3 regions of the Paenibacillus sp. PSB04 genome follow, and region 1 is predicted to be linked to each of the others. Evidence: a T-box and tRNA genes for the amino acid it is inferred to sense, from the RefSeq annotation. Region 1 holds a T-box; the other regions hold tRNA genes.
What was found. A T-box is a leader RNA that pairs with one kind of tRNA and senses whether it is charged. The one in region 1 lies ahead of leuS (leucine--tRNA ligase), so its partner is inferred to be a tRNA-Leu.

Region 1 (5,112 bases):
GTAGCCGGTTTCCTTTTTAAACTTGCGGATAAAATTCGGGGTGTCGGCATACCCGACCCTGCCGATGATTTCCTTGAGCGGTTCCTGGGTCGTCATGAGCAGCCGCTTGACCTCCTCCATCCTTTTCTGCCAGATATACTGGGTAAAGTTCAGCCCCACATTTTCCTTAAACGTCCGGCTGAAATGCGAAGGAGAAATTTCAAACAGATCCGCAAGGCTCTCCAGGCTCAGGCTGTGATCCATAAAGTGCTGGTCAATATAGCCGAGCATCTGGTCCTTGAGCGAACTCTCCTTATGCTTCGTCTCCTGCTGTACCTGCGTGCAAATATGGGAGGCCAGCTTCCTGAGCTGCCCCTCGAATTCATCCAGGGACTGAAAGGCGCTGCTGGTCGGAATCTCCTGCGTAATATGATGGATGCCAAGCTCCGATGCGGTCTTGAGCATCGTATTGAGAATGTCAAAGCAGATGCAGCGGGAGAGCAGCGGTGACGGGCTGCCCTCTTTCAGGCTCGTCATCGCTTCGCCGATCATGTGGGCGGAGACGTCATGGCTGCCCTGTTTCAAGCTTTGGGACAGCTTCAGCAGCACGTTTTTCGGAATCCAGAAGGCTTCCTCGCTCGCCGGCGCCAGTTTTTCAAAAAACGTAATACCGCCCTTCTCCGACGGAGTATGGAATTCCAGCGCCGAGCAGGCTTCGATAAACGACTGATTAAGCTGCCCCGCCTGTGAATATCCGGTGCCGACCCCCATGATGGGGTTAAGGTCGAACGCCTCCAGGATATTGCTGCGGACGGCATCGACGATCCGGCTCATATGGATGAAGCTCTCCATCGCTGGGTGCGGGTCAAAGCAGACGATGAGGGCCATCTGGTCCCGGCGCGGGAGCTCCACGCTGTAAGCCGATGCCCGGAGCCCGGGGATGTCCACTTCGGCTAGGAGGGAAGCGAGCGTCTGCCAATCCTGGTAATCCTGGGAAGGGTCAGCAAGCTCGCCTCGTTCCATGGCGATGACAAAAAACTGCGAACGGTCAAACCGGATATTAAAGGCTTCCAGCAGATCCGGCTCGAGCTCCCGGTCTTCTCCCTGCTGGAGCAGTCTCAGCAGAAGATGGTTCCGTGCGTACGGTTCCTGCAGATCGGCACGGGAGCTGTATTCCTGCAGCGCGGAGCGGATATGCTCCAGTTCATTGCCCGGAAGGAGCGCATCTCCCGTTCCCCGGTCGTTTCTGGACTTGGAATTGGCGAAATCGACCAGGGCCGAAATCGGGTGATATTGTCTGCGGGCCAGAAGCAGGGCGATGCCGATGCCTGCCAGCACCACGATGCTGAACAGCATGATGATAAAGCTGCGGATGTGCAGCACGCTGCTGAAAAACTGATCGCTCGGCATCAGCGTCACATACGTCCAGCCGTTCATGTCCGATTTGGTGGACACGACGGAATGCGCTTTTCCGCCCAGCTCCACGCTGTGAATGCCCGGATCGAGGGAAAACAGATGTCCCGTGTCCAGGCCGTTGATCGTTTCACCGTGATTGTTGGCGGCCAGCACCTGTCCGTGATTGTCAAAAATGTACGCCAGCCCCTTGTAGCTGCCCAGAATGGAATCGATCAGACCCGTGAGCTCCGACTCATCGATCAAATACATGACCGTTGCATGGGGATTCGGGCTGTTCGGCGTAATCGGCACCAGGTAGGCAAGCAGCGACTGCTGCCTGTAAGTGCCCCGGATCACCCGGTCCGCCGGACGCATGGTGGGAAAAGACACGTCGTTCAAATCGCCCATCAGGCTGTCTTTGGACCAATTCTGGAATATGTACTTCTCGCTGAACACGTCCAGGCTGCTAAGCCCCTGCGAGGAGTAAATCCGGTCGTCATGATGAAAATATAAAAATACATCTCCGATGATGGAACTGGTTGACTTATATTGATCCAGAGCGTCGATCGCCTCCCGCGAATAGAACGGATCATGAACCCGGTAAGAGATCAGGCGGTCGTCATAGGCGATCCTTGAGGCGATGTCGCCGAGCTCCTTCATCCGGCCGTCGACGATGCTTTCCGCCTGCGTCAGCTGGTTCAGATGGCTTTGTTCGATTTCCTCCCGGAGGTTGCCCGCGGCGCTTTGGTAGATGAAGACGGTTACAAAAACGAGAGGAAGCAGCAAAATAAACAGATAAGACCATATATATTTTAAAAACAGCTTCGATTTCAAGTACCTTCTGAGGTTACGCTTCAAACTTTCCGCCTCCCTTTGGTTTAATCATAACAAAAAATTCCCTGTCGGACATGGAATAATTCCGGCTGGCGGGGTTTTCGGCGGGAAAAGCGGGGCTTGTCCGCCAGGCTGGATACGTTGACTCGATGGATTTTTTTATATATAATATGTTTCAATGTTTCAACCATGAAAAACTGTAAATGAAGCGATGATAAGGGGTATTAGTTCCAGGGATGTCATACAGAGAGCCGGCGGTGGGTGCAAGCCGGTTGACGATTTGGGATGAACTCGCCTTTGAGCTATGATGTGAAGCGCGTGCGAAAGCGCGTCAAGGATCATCGATTCACCCGCGTTAAGGGTGCAAAGGGAGCGGGGATAAAGCATGTCCTCCGCTAACTAGGGTGGTACCACGGGAATCAAACCTCTCGTCCCTAGCGATGATACGCTATGGATGAGAGGTTTTTTTGTTGCAAACATGAAAGACGAGCGCCGTGCCGTACCGTAATAACGGGCGGGTAGCGGGCGCATTTTAGGAGGCAAATGAGCATGAGTAACCAAGAGCAGGTTCAAGGCCAGGGCTACCAGCACAAGGTGATTGAACCGAAATGGCAGAAGTATTGGGATGAGCATCACACATTCAAGACGACAGAGGATCCTGAAAAGCCGAAATTTTACGCGCTGGATATGTTTCCTTACCCGTCCGGAGCAGGACTTCATGTCGGCCACCCGGAAGGGTACACGGCGACGGACATCGTCTCCCGCTTCAAACGGATGAAGGGCTATAACGTGCTGCATCCGATGGGTTGGGACGCATTCGGCCTGCCGGCGGAGCAGCATGCGATGGATAAGGGCGAGCACCCTCGGGAAATCACGATCAAGAACATTAACACGTTCCGGCGTCAGATCAAGTCGCTCGGCTTCTCTTATGACTGGGACCGCGAGATCAGCACGACCGATCCGGAATATTATAAATGGACGCAGTGGATTTTCATCCAACTGTACAACCGCGGCCTCGCCTATGTTGCCGAAGTGCCCGTGAACTGGTGTGAAGCCCTCGGGACCGTACTGGCCAACGAGGAAGTCATCGACGGGAAGAGCGAGCGCGGCGGCCATCCGGTCGTCCGCAAGCCGATGCGCCAATGGATTCTGAAGATTACCGAGTATGCCGACCGGCTGCTGGAAGATCTGGATGACCTGGATTGGAGCGAAAGCCTGAAGGATATGCAGCGCAACTGGATCGGAAGATCGAAGGGCGCTGAAGTGCAGTTCGAAATCGAAGGGCATGACGCCAAGCTGACGGTATTTACGACCCGTCCCGACACGCTGTTTGGCGCTACTTATTGCGTGCTCGCTCCGGAACAGGAGCTGGTAGAGCGCATTACGACGCCTGAACAGAAGGATGCGGTGAAGGCCTACCAGGAGCAGGCAGCCCGCAAGAGCGATCTGGAGCGCACCGATTTGGCTAAAGACAAAACCGGTGTGTTTACCGGAGCCTATGCCGTCAATCCGGTGAGCGGCGAGAAGCTGCCGATCTGGATTGCGGATTACGTGCTGGCAGGTTACGGAACCGGAGCCATTATGGCGGTGCCGGGGCATGATTCCCGCGACTGGGAATTCGCCAAGAAATTCGGCCTGAACATCGTGGAAGTGGTCAAAGGCGGAAACGTGCAGGAGGAAGCTTATACCGGGGACGGAGAGCATGTGAACTCAGGCCCGCTGAACGGACTGCACACCGAAGAAGCCATCGCTGCAATGATCGCGTGGCTTGAGGAGAACGGCAAAGGCCAGGGCAAGGTAACCTACCGCCTGCGTGACTGGCTGTTCAGCCGCCAGCGCTATTGGGGCGAGCCGATTCCGATTCTGCATCTGGAGGACGGCACGATGAAGACTGTTCCGGAGGACCAGCTTCCGCTGCTGCTGCCGGATGTGGATCAAATCAAGCCGTCGGGTACAGGGGAGTCGCCGCTGGCCAACGTCACCGACTGGGTGGAGACGATCGATCCCGAGACGGGCATGAAAGCCCGCCGCGAGACCAATACGATGCCGCAATGGGCCGGCAGCTGCTGGTATTACCTGCGCTACATCGATCCGCATAATGCGGATGAGCTGTGCTCGATGGAGAAGCAGGAGGCATGGCTGCCTGTCGATCTGTACATCGGCGGAGCCGAGCATGCGGTGCTTCACCTGCTGTATGCCCGTTTCTGGCATAAATTCCTGTACGACCTCGGTGTCGTCACGACCAAAGAACCGTTCCAGAAGCTGATCAACCAAGGCATGATTCTGGGAACGAACAATGAGAAAATGAGCAAATCGCGCGGCAACGTCATTAATCCGGACGAAATCGTCGAGCAGTTCGGTGCCGACACGCTGCGCGTGTACGAAATGTTTATGGGGCCTCTGGAAGCGACCAAGCCTTGGAACGAGAACGGCGTGGAAGGCGCGCACCGCTTCCTCTCCCGCGTGTGGCGCCTGATCGTCAGCGAGGACGGCAGCCTCAGCAGCAAAATTACGGACGGCGATGGCAGCGATGAATTCAAGCGGACATGGCATAAAACGATTAAGAAAGTGACCGACGACCTGGAGAATCTGCGCTTCAACACCGCGATCAGCCAGCTGATGATTTTTATCAACGAAGCCTACAAAGCGGATGCGCTGCCGCGTCTGGCGATCGAGAACTTCGTGCAGATGCTGTCGCCGCTCGCTCCGCACATCGCGGAAGAGCTTTGGGAGCGTCTGGGCCATCAGGAGAGCATTACTTACGTACCGTGGCCGTCCTATGACGAATCCTGGACTGTGGAATCGGAAGTCGAAATCGTCATTCAGGTCAATGGCAAAATCGTTCAGCGGGCGATGATCGCCAAAGATATGAGCCAGGAAGCCATGCAGGAACACGCCATGTCG
Region 2 (5,112 bases), 3.4 Mb from region 1:
GCTTCCATCGGCATCTTCCAGTTTCTGTGGGTATGGAACGACTATCTCGTCTCGCTGATCTTTATCGGCAACCAGCCGGAAGTGCAGGTCATGTCGATGAAAATCGCCGATCTGGTCGGCTCCCGCGGGAACGACTGGCACCTGCTGACGTCCGCCGCCTTCATCTCGATGCTGATGCCGCTTGCGATCTTCTTCCTGCTCCAGAAGTACTTCGTCAGAGGACTGATGGGCGGATCGGTGAAAGGTTAACGGTACCTCCGGGTAACATGAATATATAATGAAGCCCTTGCGGCGTAAGGAGCTGAAGTCGAAGATGAGGATGGAAACGTATGTGAGGCCGCAGCCGCTGTACCCTTACGAGGCATGGAGTCTGTCCGAGGAAACGTATGACGAGGCAAACAACCAGCGCAGCGAAAGCCTGTTTGCCATCGGCAACGGATATATCGGCATGCGCGGCAATTTCGAGGAAGGCTTTTACGGCATGTTGGGCACCTCCGTCACCGGCAACTATCTGAACGGGTTCTATGACTCCGAGCCGATCGTGTATCCCGAAGGGGCGTACGGGTATCCGGAGCGGAATCACGCGATGCTGAACGTGACCAACGCGCAGCGTGTGGAGCTGCGGATCGAGGGCCAGCTGTTCCATCTGAACAGCGGCGTCGTCCACGACTACCGGCGGGAGCTGGACATGAAAAAGGGGATGCTGACGCGCGAGATCGAGTGGGAAGCACCCGGCGGCCAGCGTGCCCGGATCCGGATCCGCCGGTTCGCCGCCCTCCAGCACAAGCATTTGGCGGTTATCCATTATGAAGTCACCGCCCTTAATTTCAGCGGGGCCATCAGCCTGACCTCCGCGCTGGACGGTAAGATCGCATCGCAGAACAACAACGGCGATCCCCGTCTGGGCGCCGCCAAGGCTGAGCCCAGCTTGCTGCTCGAAGATACGGGCCATGATGGAGAGCTGTCCTGGATGAGACAGCGTACACGGCATTCGGGATTCATGCTCCTGACGGCCATGAGCCATGATCTGCAGACGAATCAGCCCTCCCAGACTTCGGCGTGGTCGGAGAACGAGTATGCGGTATCTGAATTTACCTTATCACTCCGGCAGGGGGAGAGCGCAGCCCTCACTAAATACGTCACGTACCATACGTCCAAGGATTATGCCGAAGGGGAGCTGATTGTCCGTGCTGAAGAGGTTCAGCGGATGGCCCGGCAGTCGGGGTTTGAGGTGCTTGCCCAAGAACAGCAGTCTTTTCTCGAACAGTTCTGGAGAACCGCCGATGTGGAAATCGCCGGCGACCCTGCACTGCAGCAGGGCATCCGCTTCAATGCATTTCAGCTGCTGCAGTCCGTCGGCCGGGACGGCGTGACCAACATCGGCGCCAAGGGTCTCACAGGTGAAGGATATGAGGGCCATTACTTCTGGGATACGGAAATGTACATGCTGCCGTTCTTCACCTATACCCGGCCGGATATTGCCAGGGCGCTGCTGCATTTCCGCTACGCCACGCTGGACAAAGCCCGCGAACGGGCCCGGGTCATGTCGCAGAAGGGAGCTTTGTTCCCTTGGCGGACCATCGACGGGGAAGAGAACTCGTCCTATTATCCCGCCGGGACGGCCCAGGCCCACATCAACGCGGACATTGCCTACGGGATCAAGCAGTATGTGTCCGCCACCGGAGATTCCGATTTCCTGCTGAATGAGGGCGCCGAAATATTGTTTGAGACGTCGAGGTTCTGGGTGGACCTCGGGCATTTCAATCCGGCCCGCGACGGAAAGTTCTGTATCGACGGCGTGACCGGACCTGACGAGTATACGGCCATCGTCAACAATAACGCCTATACGAACCTTATGGTGCAGGATCAGCTGCGCTACGCGGTGCAGGTGGCCGGCTGGCTGGCGGAATCACATCCGGCGGAAGATCAGCGTCTGCGGACGGCGATCGGCCTGACGGACGAGGAAATCGCGTTTTGGGGCAGGGCCGCGGAGAACATGTTCGTGCCGTATGATGCCGAGCTTGGCATCTATGCGCAGGACGATACGTTCCTGACGAAGGCCAAATGGGATTTTCAGAACACACCGGCCGACAAGTACCCGCTGCTTCTGCATTTTCATCCGCTCGTCATCTACCGCCACCAGGTGCTGAAGCAGGCCGATCTGGTGCTGGCGCTGTTCCTGCTCGGCGAACGGTTCACGATGGAGGAGAAAATCCGGAACTACCGCTACTATGAGCCTTTGACGACGCATGATTCCTCACTGTCGCCGTGCATTCACAGCATCGTCTCGGCCGAGATCGGTGAACTCGAAGAAGCGTATGCTTATTTCGACCGGACGGTGCGCATGGATTTGGACGACATCAACCGGAATGCCAAGGACGGGCTGCATACGGCGGCCATGGCCGGGTCCTGGATGTCCATCGTATACGGGTTTGCGGGCATGCGCCTGGTAGACGGCATGCTGGAATTTGCGCCGGCGCTGCCCGGGCAGTGGGACAGCTACCGCTTCCGGATCATGAACCGGGGCCGGCTCCTGGAGGTGATTGTCGACGCCAAGGGAACGGTATACGGACTTCTGGAGGGGGAACCGCTGCAGATCCGCCACAAGGGGGAAGAGCTGACCCTTGAAGCAGGGAAGACGGTCAGAAGGTAACGAAACACGGCGGAGTTTTGGAACGAGAGACACCAGGGAATCACCCGGCAGGTTCGTCCCGGAACTCCGCTTTTCAACTTTATAAAAAAAGTTTGGCGAAACGCTTGACGATGATAATGGATCCATGGTAAGATCTATCTTGTCGCTAAGAAAAAAACATTTCGAACGTGACCAACTGAATATGCGGTCGTGGCGGAATTGGCAGACGCGCACGGTTCAGGTCCGTGTGGGCTAACCCCCCGTGGAGGTTCGAGTCCTCTCGACCGCATCGTTGATAGGATCATGTGATTGCTGAAAGGCAATGCATGATCCTATTTTTATGTTTATTTACGCCGATAGGCGTTTTTTTTATGCTCTTCAGGCTTGTGATTACAGACTGGAGCCGGGTGCTCTCGGATCAGGGCACCCGGCCTAACTGCTCCCGAAGCCGCGTGATGTCGCTGATCGGCGGAAGGCCGAAAAGCCGGGCGTATTCGCGGCTGAATTGGGACGGACTTTCGTAACCGACTCGAAAAGCAACATCCGCTGCATCGGCAGATTCGGATAACAAGAGACGGCGGGCCTCCTGCAGCCGCAGCTGCTTTTGGTACTGCAGCGGGCTCATGGCCGTGACCTCCTTAAAGTGACGGTGCAGGGAGGAGGGGGCCATATGGGCAGCGGCCGCCAGCTCATCGATTCGGAGCGGCTCCATGTACTCCCGCTTCAGCTGCTCTACCACTACGGCAATCCGGTTCGAGCTGCTTCCCCTCAAGGCCATTTGCCTTAATACGTTTCCTTGCTCTCCCTGCAAAACCCGATATAAGATCTCACGAACGATGAGCGGTGCCAGTATTGGTATATCCTCCGGGTTATCGAGCAGGCGTGTAAGCCTGACAGCCGCGTCCAGCAGAGGAGCAGTCGATTGTTCCACGAATAACCCCCGTTTCGAACGGAGCTTCTTCCGGGATACCGGATTCGCCTCGTTTACTAAGTCCAACGCATCTTTTAGGTTAAGTTTAAGCCTGAAGCACAAATAAGGCATATCCGGCGTTGCTTCAATAATCTGGGCGGAGACGGGCAAATCCAGGGAGATGACCAGATAGCTGGACGGCCCATACGTAAAGCTCTCGTCTGCAAGCATGACCACCTTCGAACCTTGGGAGACGATACACAGCTCTGGTTCATGGACCGAAAACGAAGGGAACGTCGTTTTCGAACTGCGAATCAGGGAAAGGGAAGGAATAAGCGTCTCGTGAATGCCATCTCCGTCCGTATGTTTTTCCATCAATAGGGACAATTCCTTCTGATACGAAACCAAGGAATTGGCGTGGTTGGATAAATCCCGCATGAATTGTTTTCCCCTCCTTATCTATGTCCATTATAAGCCCTGTTGGACCCAGCGATGAATCGTTTTGAGAGAATCAGGCAATCATTTGCGATTTTTAGACTACCTCTGCTTTTTTCGGCTGGTTCATAATCAGGTTGAAAGAAAGGAGAGGAAGAGGAATGGATAAGCGCATTTTCATTCTGGCGCTGGCTGCCTTTACAGTAGGCTCCGTTGAACTGGTCATTGCCGGGATTTTGGATATGATCGCCCGGGATCTGCGCGTTTCCGTCGGTGTGGCAGGCCAACTGGTTTCGGTGTATTCTCTGGTTTTCGCCTTAGGATCCCCCGTCTTGATCGCTTTAACTACGAAGGTTGAGCGCCGAAGGCTGCTGGTCATCGCCATGCTGGTGTTTACGGCTGGAAATATCATGTCTATGTTAAGTCCGAATTTTACGATGCTGCTGCTATCCAGGGTTATTCTGGCGGCAAGCTGCTCCATCGTTGTCGTTCTGTCGATCACCCTGGCTTCGGGGATTGTGACACCTGAAGCAAAAGGGCGAGCGATTGGAATGATCTTTATGGGGATCAGCGGCTCCCTCGTGCTCGGCGTTCCGCTGGGGACGTTGATCGGCGAGGCTTGGGGCTGGCGGGCAACCTTTGCTTTTATTGGCGTACTTTCGTTCATTGTGACGATATGCATCATGAAATTTCTGCCCCAAGCGGCGTCTCCGCCTAAGCTTCCGATGCGGGAACAGCTGCGTACGTTGGGAAATTCTAAAATTGTGTTCGCCCATCTCGTCTCCATTCTGCAAATGACGGGCCAGTTTACGATCTATGCCTATATCACGCCGTTTTTACAGACCATGTTGAACCTGTCTCCCGGTCAAATCAGCTTCGTCTTGCTGGTTTATGGGCTGGCCGGCATTGCAGGGGGGTGGATTGGAGGGTGGGCGGCCGACCGCTTTGGGGCAGCCCGGACAATGCTCGTCACGCTGCTGCTCCACGCCATGGCGATCCTGCTTCTGCCCTGGGCAGCTGCCTCCATGCTGCGCTTGCTGCCCGTCGTCATCGTCTGGTGTGCGTTTAACATGGCTCCAAGTCCGGCTATTCAAAGCTATTTGGTGCGGCTTGCACCAAAGTCGGCGGACATCCA
Region 3 (5,112 bases), 3.2 Mb from region 1:
CTCCATTAAAATTCGATCTATATTTTTATTGATTTGATCCATGATGCGGTTCAGTGACTCCAATTGCTCGTCCGTAATGCCGGCGATCAGCTCGTCATTAAGCTTCAGCTCCATCGGGATCGTTTCTTTCATCAGCTCCTGCACGGCTGGCGTGGCGTAGATTAAATAAGCCCGGCGGTCGGCCGGATCCGGCTTGCGCTGAATCAGTTCTTTCTTGTCCAGCACATCGAGAATGCGGGTGATGGAGGGCTGGTCTTTGCCGGAACGAAGCGCGAGTTCCTTCTGGTTAATCCCTTCCTGGAGGTGAACCTGGTACAGTACGGACCATTGCTCGGGTGTGATGCCGTAAGGTTTAAGCAGGCCTGCAAAAATAGAAGACATTCTGCGGGACATATTTCCGTATCGGAAACCGATCGTTTGGGACGAAGATGAGAAGCGGGTCAGGGAAAACACTCCTTCAAAATATAATTGTCATAACAATTATATGGATATGAACAAAGAACGTCAACGAAAAAAACTGCGGCGCGTTGACGATGATTTTGAAGAAGTGTTTGGTTGGAGAAGAGACTGGAGGTAGTGCAGCTACTGGTGAGTAGGCGTGTCCAATATGGACGAGTACTTGGGATACAGCCGCCGTATGCAGTCCGGGCAAATATCGTGCGTAAATTCGGTGTGGGCATGCTTTTGCAAAAAACTCTCGATGGAATTCCACAAGTCATCGTCATCGCGGATTCGTTTGCAGACGGCGCAGATGGGCAGCAATCCACGTAGAGTGCGGATCTGGGATAAGGCGGTCATCAAGTCGTTCTCGAGCTGCTTGCTTCGGCTGATATCCGACAGGCAGACGATCATTCCCCGGGGTTCCTCCCTGGCGCCGTTCCGGAGCGGGAAAGCCTCGATTTGAAACCAGCGGGAGGGCTGGATGCAGCTCGACCGGAATTCGTTCCTGTAGTATGTAGAAATACCCTGCAAAACCGCCTGGAGTCTGTCCAGGTCTTGTTCGTCTTCTCCCGAAAGGGCGTCGGCGATTTGCATAAAATTAATACCAACCCAGTTAAAGGATTGGGGGACGCCTTCGTCATACGCGCTTTGAATCCAGGCGTGGTTCACTGAAATGATAACTCCTCCGGCATCCACGACGGCAATACATTGCCTCATGGCATGGATCAATTCATGATAAGAAATGTCGAGTGTGTGCAAAAGCGGTCGCTCCCTGTCTTGGTATTGGTCATAAGCGGGCCCGAATCGCGTTGGAAAGGTAACGTCAGATATGAAGTGAATGATTGCAGGGCGGTTGGATTAGAAAAGGGACTAATGATACAATAAGAGCCATAGGTATGGAAATTCCTAATATAAAGAATACTATACACGTTTTTGCGTCATATTGCAAGCATAAAATTACTTAAATGCGTCGTTTTTTGCGACATGACTGGAAGGCGGTTTTTTATGCAATCCATTTACGGACGTATTGAGGCATTGATTAAGCAGAAGGGGATGACCAAAAAGTCGTTTTGCGAGCAGCTTAATATCAGCACGGGGAATTTCGGAGATTGGAAAAGGGGGAAGTCCACCCCGAGCACCAATAAATTGATCGAAATTTCGAGCTTTTTCGGCGTCAGCCTTGATTGGCTGATTCTGGGCAAGGAACCGGGGCCGTATATGGTGAAAGAGCAGCAGGATCCTTATTTGTGGGAAAACGGAAGGCAGTTAAACGAAATGCCGCTATCCGATCACGAGAAGGAGTTTATCAAGGAGTACATCAAGTTTGTGGAATACCGGAAGAACCAGTCCCGCGATCAGTAAGATGAAGGTCAAGTACATACATGGGAACAGAAAAGGCACTTCGCTGCGGCAGGGCAGAGCGGAGTGCCTTTGTGGTGTTGTTAAAGAGATCACGAGGCGATATGGGAGTCGTTCTCCTGGATATTAAAAAGGTCTGTGGGCAGGGAATCTTTCTCCGCTGTCCATGCGCGCTCCATTTCAGCCGTCCATTTGCCGGCCAACGCTTTGGCGTCGTGAGGCGGAATGCTCAGCGAGCGGGCAGCGAGCTGGATGCATGTGCAGACCGCAGATTGCATATAGCCATAAACGGTGTGGTCGCGGCTGGACCCGAGCTGATAGTTGACATAGGCATGCGCCGTGGCCAGGCAGACGGGAGACAGCTCCTTCTGCGCGAGTTCGTCAAGAACCTTCAGATTGAGCCAGGGGTACAGGGCCTGGGCCAGTTTCAAAAGTCTTCTGCCCCGTTGGCGCACCGCTTCATCATTTTCATGGGCAGCGATTCCTCCGAGGATGTACCGGTCAATTCGGGCGATCTGACGGATATCCCGTTGGTCGGCAGCTGCGTAAATCGCCTGAATGGCCGCGCCGTCTTGGCGGACCAAACGATTCATCATCGGATGAAGGATGAACCCTTCCAGCTCTTCCTGGCTCTGGATGCGCCCTTCTGCAATTCGGGTTTGGAGGTCAAACACATGGCTGAAGCCTCCGACCGACAAGTCGTTATCCAGCGTTTGCACGTAATCGAGCAGTTTGGTGCTTTTGTCGTTCAACGCGGTCACCTCCATATTATTGTGGTAATAAATATTACATGAATTGCGAAGTGAAATCATCGATCACTATTATTTGTAAGTTAATATTACATAAATATTGTGGTTTGTCAATGTTAGGGCGACTTGATCTCTGTTTTTGTTGTTTGATGTGTTATATAATATTACATGTATGGTGTTTTAATGTATTTCCCTTTACAATTCGGATGATTTTGTGTATAATAAAAAAGTTCGCTAAATGAACTTTGGATATTATGCGGTAGTGGTGGAATGGCAGACACGCTATCTTGAGGGGGTAGTGGGCGTACGCCCGTGGAGGTTCGAGTCCTCTCTACCGCATCTATGAACACAGAAAGAAGCTTCCTTGGAGAAATCCAGGGGAGCTTCTTTTTTTGCTTATTGCATTTTCGTATATTTCGGGGTCCCGCAAAGCTAGTGAATTCGGATCGCAGCAAGTAGCGTTATTTTGTAGGGCTGATTTGCCTATTCGCTTTTTCCGGATGCAAGCAGCTTGCGGATGTCGTTTTCGATTTTGTCCGGTGTCGTTTTGGGCGCGTAACGCTTGATGACCCTGCCCTTGGAGTCGACCAGGAACTTGGTAAAGTTCCACTTGACCGCTTTCGATCCGAGCACGCCCGGCGCTTCCCGGGTCAGGTATTGAAACAGTGGATGGGCGTTGCTGCCCTTGACGTCGATCTTCTCAAACATCGGGAACGTGACCCCGTAATTCATCTGGCAGAATTCGCCGATCTCCTCGCTGGTACCGGGCTCCTGATTGGCAAACTGGTTACTCGGAAAACCGAGAATTTGAAAATGATGGTCGCGGAACTCGTCGTACAGCTCCTGCAGCCCGCGAAACTGCGGCGTAAATCCGCATTTGCTGGCCGTGTTCACGATCAGCAGCACGTCACCTTCATATTCCTTTAACGATACCTCTTTGCCGCGCAGCGTGTTCACTTGAAAATCATAGACGCTCACTGCCATCCTCCTCCTTTTGTGCTGCTATGAATCATCATCCAGCCGAAGCATTTACCAAGCACACAATTTAATTTTAAACGATTGAACTGTAATGTCAATGCGGATATTCCTGCGAGCCAGTGTCCCCGAATGACCTGGATTCCATAAATGCGCCAAATCGGGAGCATGGAAGAGGTAGAAGTCAAAAAGCCAAAATGTAAGCGCTAATAAGGTCCTGAATGTTCCAAAATTCGCGGTTCATGATTTTTAGACTGCCTTTACAGCTTGGAAGGAGCGGGTGTATGATTCAGAGCGTATTCAATACAGTTTCCATTACTAATCGCTGAGTTTCCGCAAAAAAGCGCGGAAATCGGGGGAACCAAACGCGTGCCATGGAGCAGCGAACCGGTGTGAGAGTCGGGGGTCTGCTGCCAGCCGCAGGGGTGAATCCCGGCTACGGATGCCATGGATCCGGCCGGGTAGAGCGACTCTCACCGCTCGAATCCGTCAGCTAACCTCGTAAGCGTCGTTTGAGAGAGGAATGATGAAACTTGCGACCCGAATAAACTTTCGGATCACAGGGGGATCAGCTGGCCTCTGTGTTTTTTTTACCCTTTTTTAGCTTACTGGAACAAAAGAGAGCATTCATCACAATCACATACACTTATCAATAACGCTTAATTTCGGCCGGAAAGGGCCGGGAGCGGGGGAACCACAGCGGCCGCCTGGAATGGAAGCCGCCGGGGTGAATCTTTCCGGTACGGTAAGTACCGGAAGGTAGGGCGACTCTCACGCCCGAATCCGACAGCTAACCTCGTCAGCGTAACGGGAGAGGCAGCACTTATCGTGCGCATTTTGAATATAGGACGATCCTATTCATATTCGTCCAAATTCAAGAAGCCGCGGGAAAGGTCCTTCTTTCCCTGCGGCTTCTTTTGCGTATTCGCGGCTGCCGCACAGGAGGAGCCTTTGAAATGGACAACGTCGTCATCGTGACCGCGCCGAACGAGGCGGGACGCAATTTTATCAAGCTGCTGATGTATTGGAAGAGGCCCTTTGCCGTTCTGACCAACAGTGCCCGGGAGGAACGCCTCTTGAGAAAAATGGGGGTGCAGCAGATCATCCGGCTGAATACGAATCACGCGGAGGATTGGGTGGTGCCCGAAATAGAGGTCGGCAAAATCTTTCTGTTTGAAAGCAGCCTCAACCTGACCTGCCGCTATTTGCAAATCTGCCGTCCCTGGACGTCGGAACCGGTATATGTCATTACGCAGAGGGGCAGCTCACCCGGCATTTACCGGGGGCTTGGTGCAGATCACATCATTTATACCTTAAACGGCGAAGTCGGATTTTTACTGAAATAAAGATGATTCTAACCATGCAAAGGAGAGACCGGAAACGATGATGGATGTATATATGATACTTGCGCTCGCTGCCACCTTTGGCGTGTTCTTGTTATTTCTTCATTGGTGCGGCCGAGTGGTGGAAGAAGGGGGCAAAGACCAATGATTGTCGTTGGGGCATTCGCCGTGCTTGTCTTTATCTATTTGGTTTACGCCTTGATCCATCCGGAAAAATTTTGACGGGGAATTTTAAATCTGTAAGC

Region 2: it encodes a tRNA-Leu, which carries the amino acid that the T-box ahead of leuS (leucine--tRNA ligase) is inferred to sense. The anticodon was not compared.
Region 3: it encodes a tRNA-Leu, which carries the amino acid that the T-box ahead of leuS (leucine--tRNA ligase) is inferred to sense. The anticodon was not compared.

What each region holds. Positions count from the first base shown of each region.
Region 1 is NZ_CP081301.1:3,576,902-3,582,013, forward strand. It holds gene K2F33_RS16485 (helix-turn-helix domain-containing protein) at 1-2,232, opposite strand, end outside; T-box leader at 2,411-2,647, shown strand; gene leuS (leucine--tRNA ligase) at 2,758-5,112, shown strand, end outside.
Region 2 is NZ_CP081301.1:6,991,873-6,996,984, reverse strand. It holds gene K2F33_RS32085 (carbohydrate ABC transporter permease) at 1-249, shown strand, start outside; gene K2F33_RS32080 (glycoside hydrolase family 65 protein) at 314-2,653, shown strand; tRNA gene K2F33_RS32075 (tRNA-Leu) at 2,837-2,921, shown strand; gene K2F33_RS32070 (AraC family transcriptional regulator) at 3,051-3,980, opposite strand; gene K2F33_RS32065 (MFS transporter) at 4,139-5,112, shown strand, end outside.
Region 3 is NZ_CP081301.1:362,984-368,095, reverse strand. It holds gene K2F33_RS01890 (MarR family winged helix-turn-helix transcriptional regulator) at 1-381, opposite strand, end outside; gene K2F33_RS01885 (PAS domain-containing protein) at 583-1,200, opposite strand; gene K2F33_RS01880 (helix-turn-helix domain-containing protein) at 1,447-1,803, shown strand; gene K2F33_RS01875 (urease accessory UreF family protein) at 1,893-2,552, opposite strand; tRNA gene K2F33_RS01870 (tRNA-Leu) at 2,806-2,888, shown strand; gene K2F33_RS01865 (glutathione peroxidase) at 3,033-3,527, opposite strand; cyclic di-AMP (ydaO/yuaA leader) riboswitch at 3,838-4,048, shown strand; cyclic di-AMP (ydaO/yuaA leader) riboswitch at 4,171-4,345, shown strand; gene K2F33_RS01860 (hypothetical protein) at 4,481-4,870, shown strand; gene kdpF (K(+)-transporting ATPase subunit F) at 5,012-5,089, shown strand.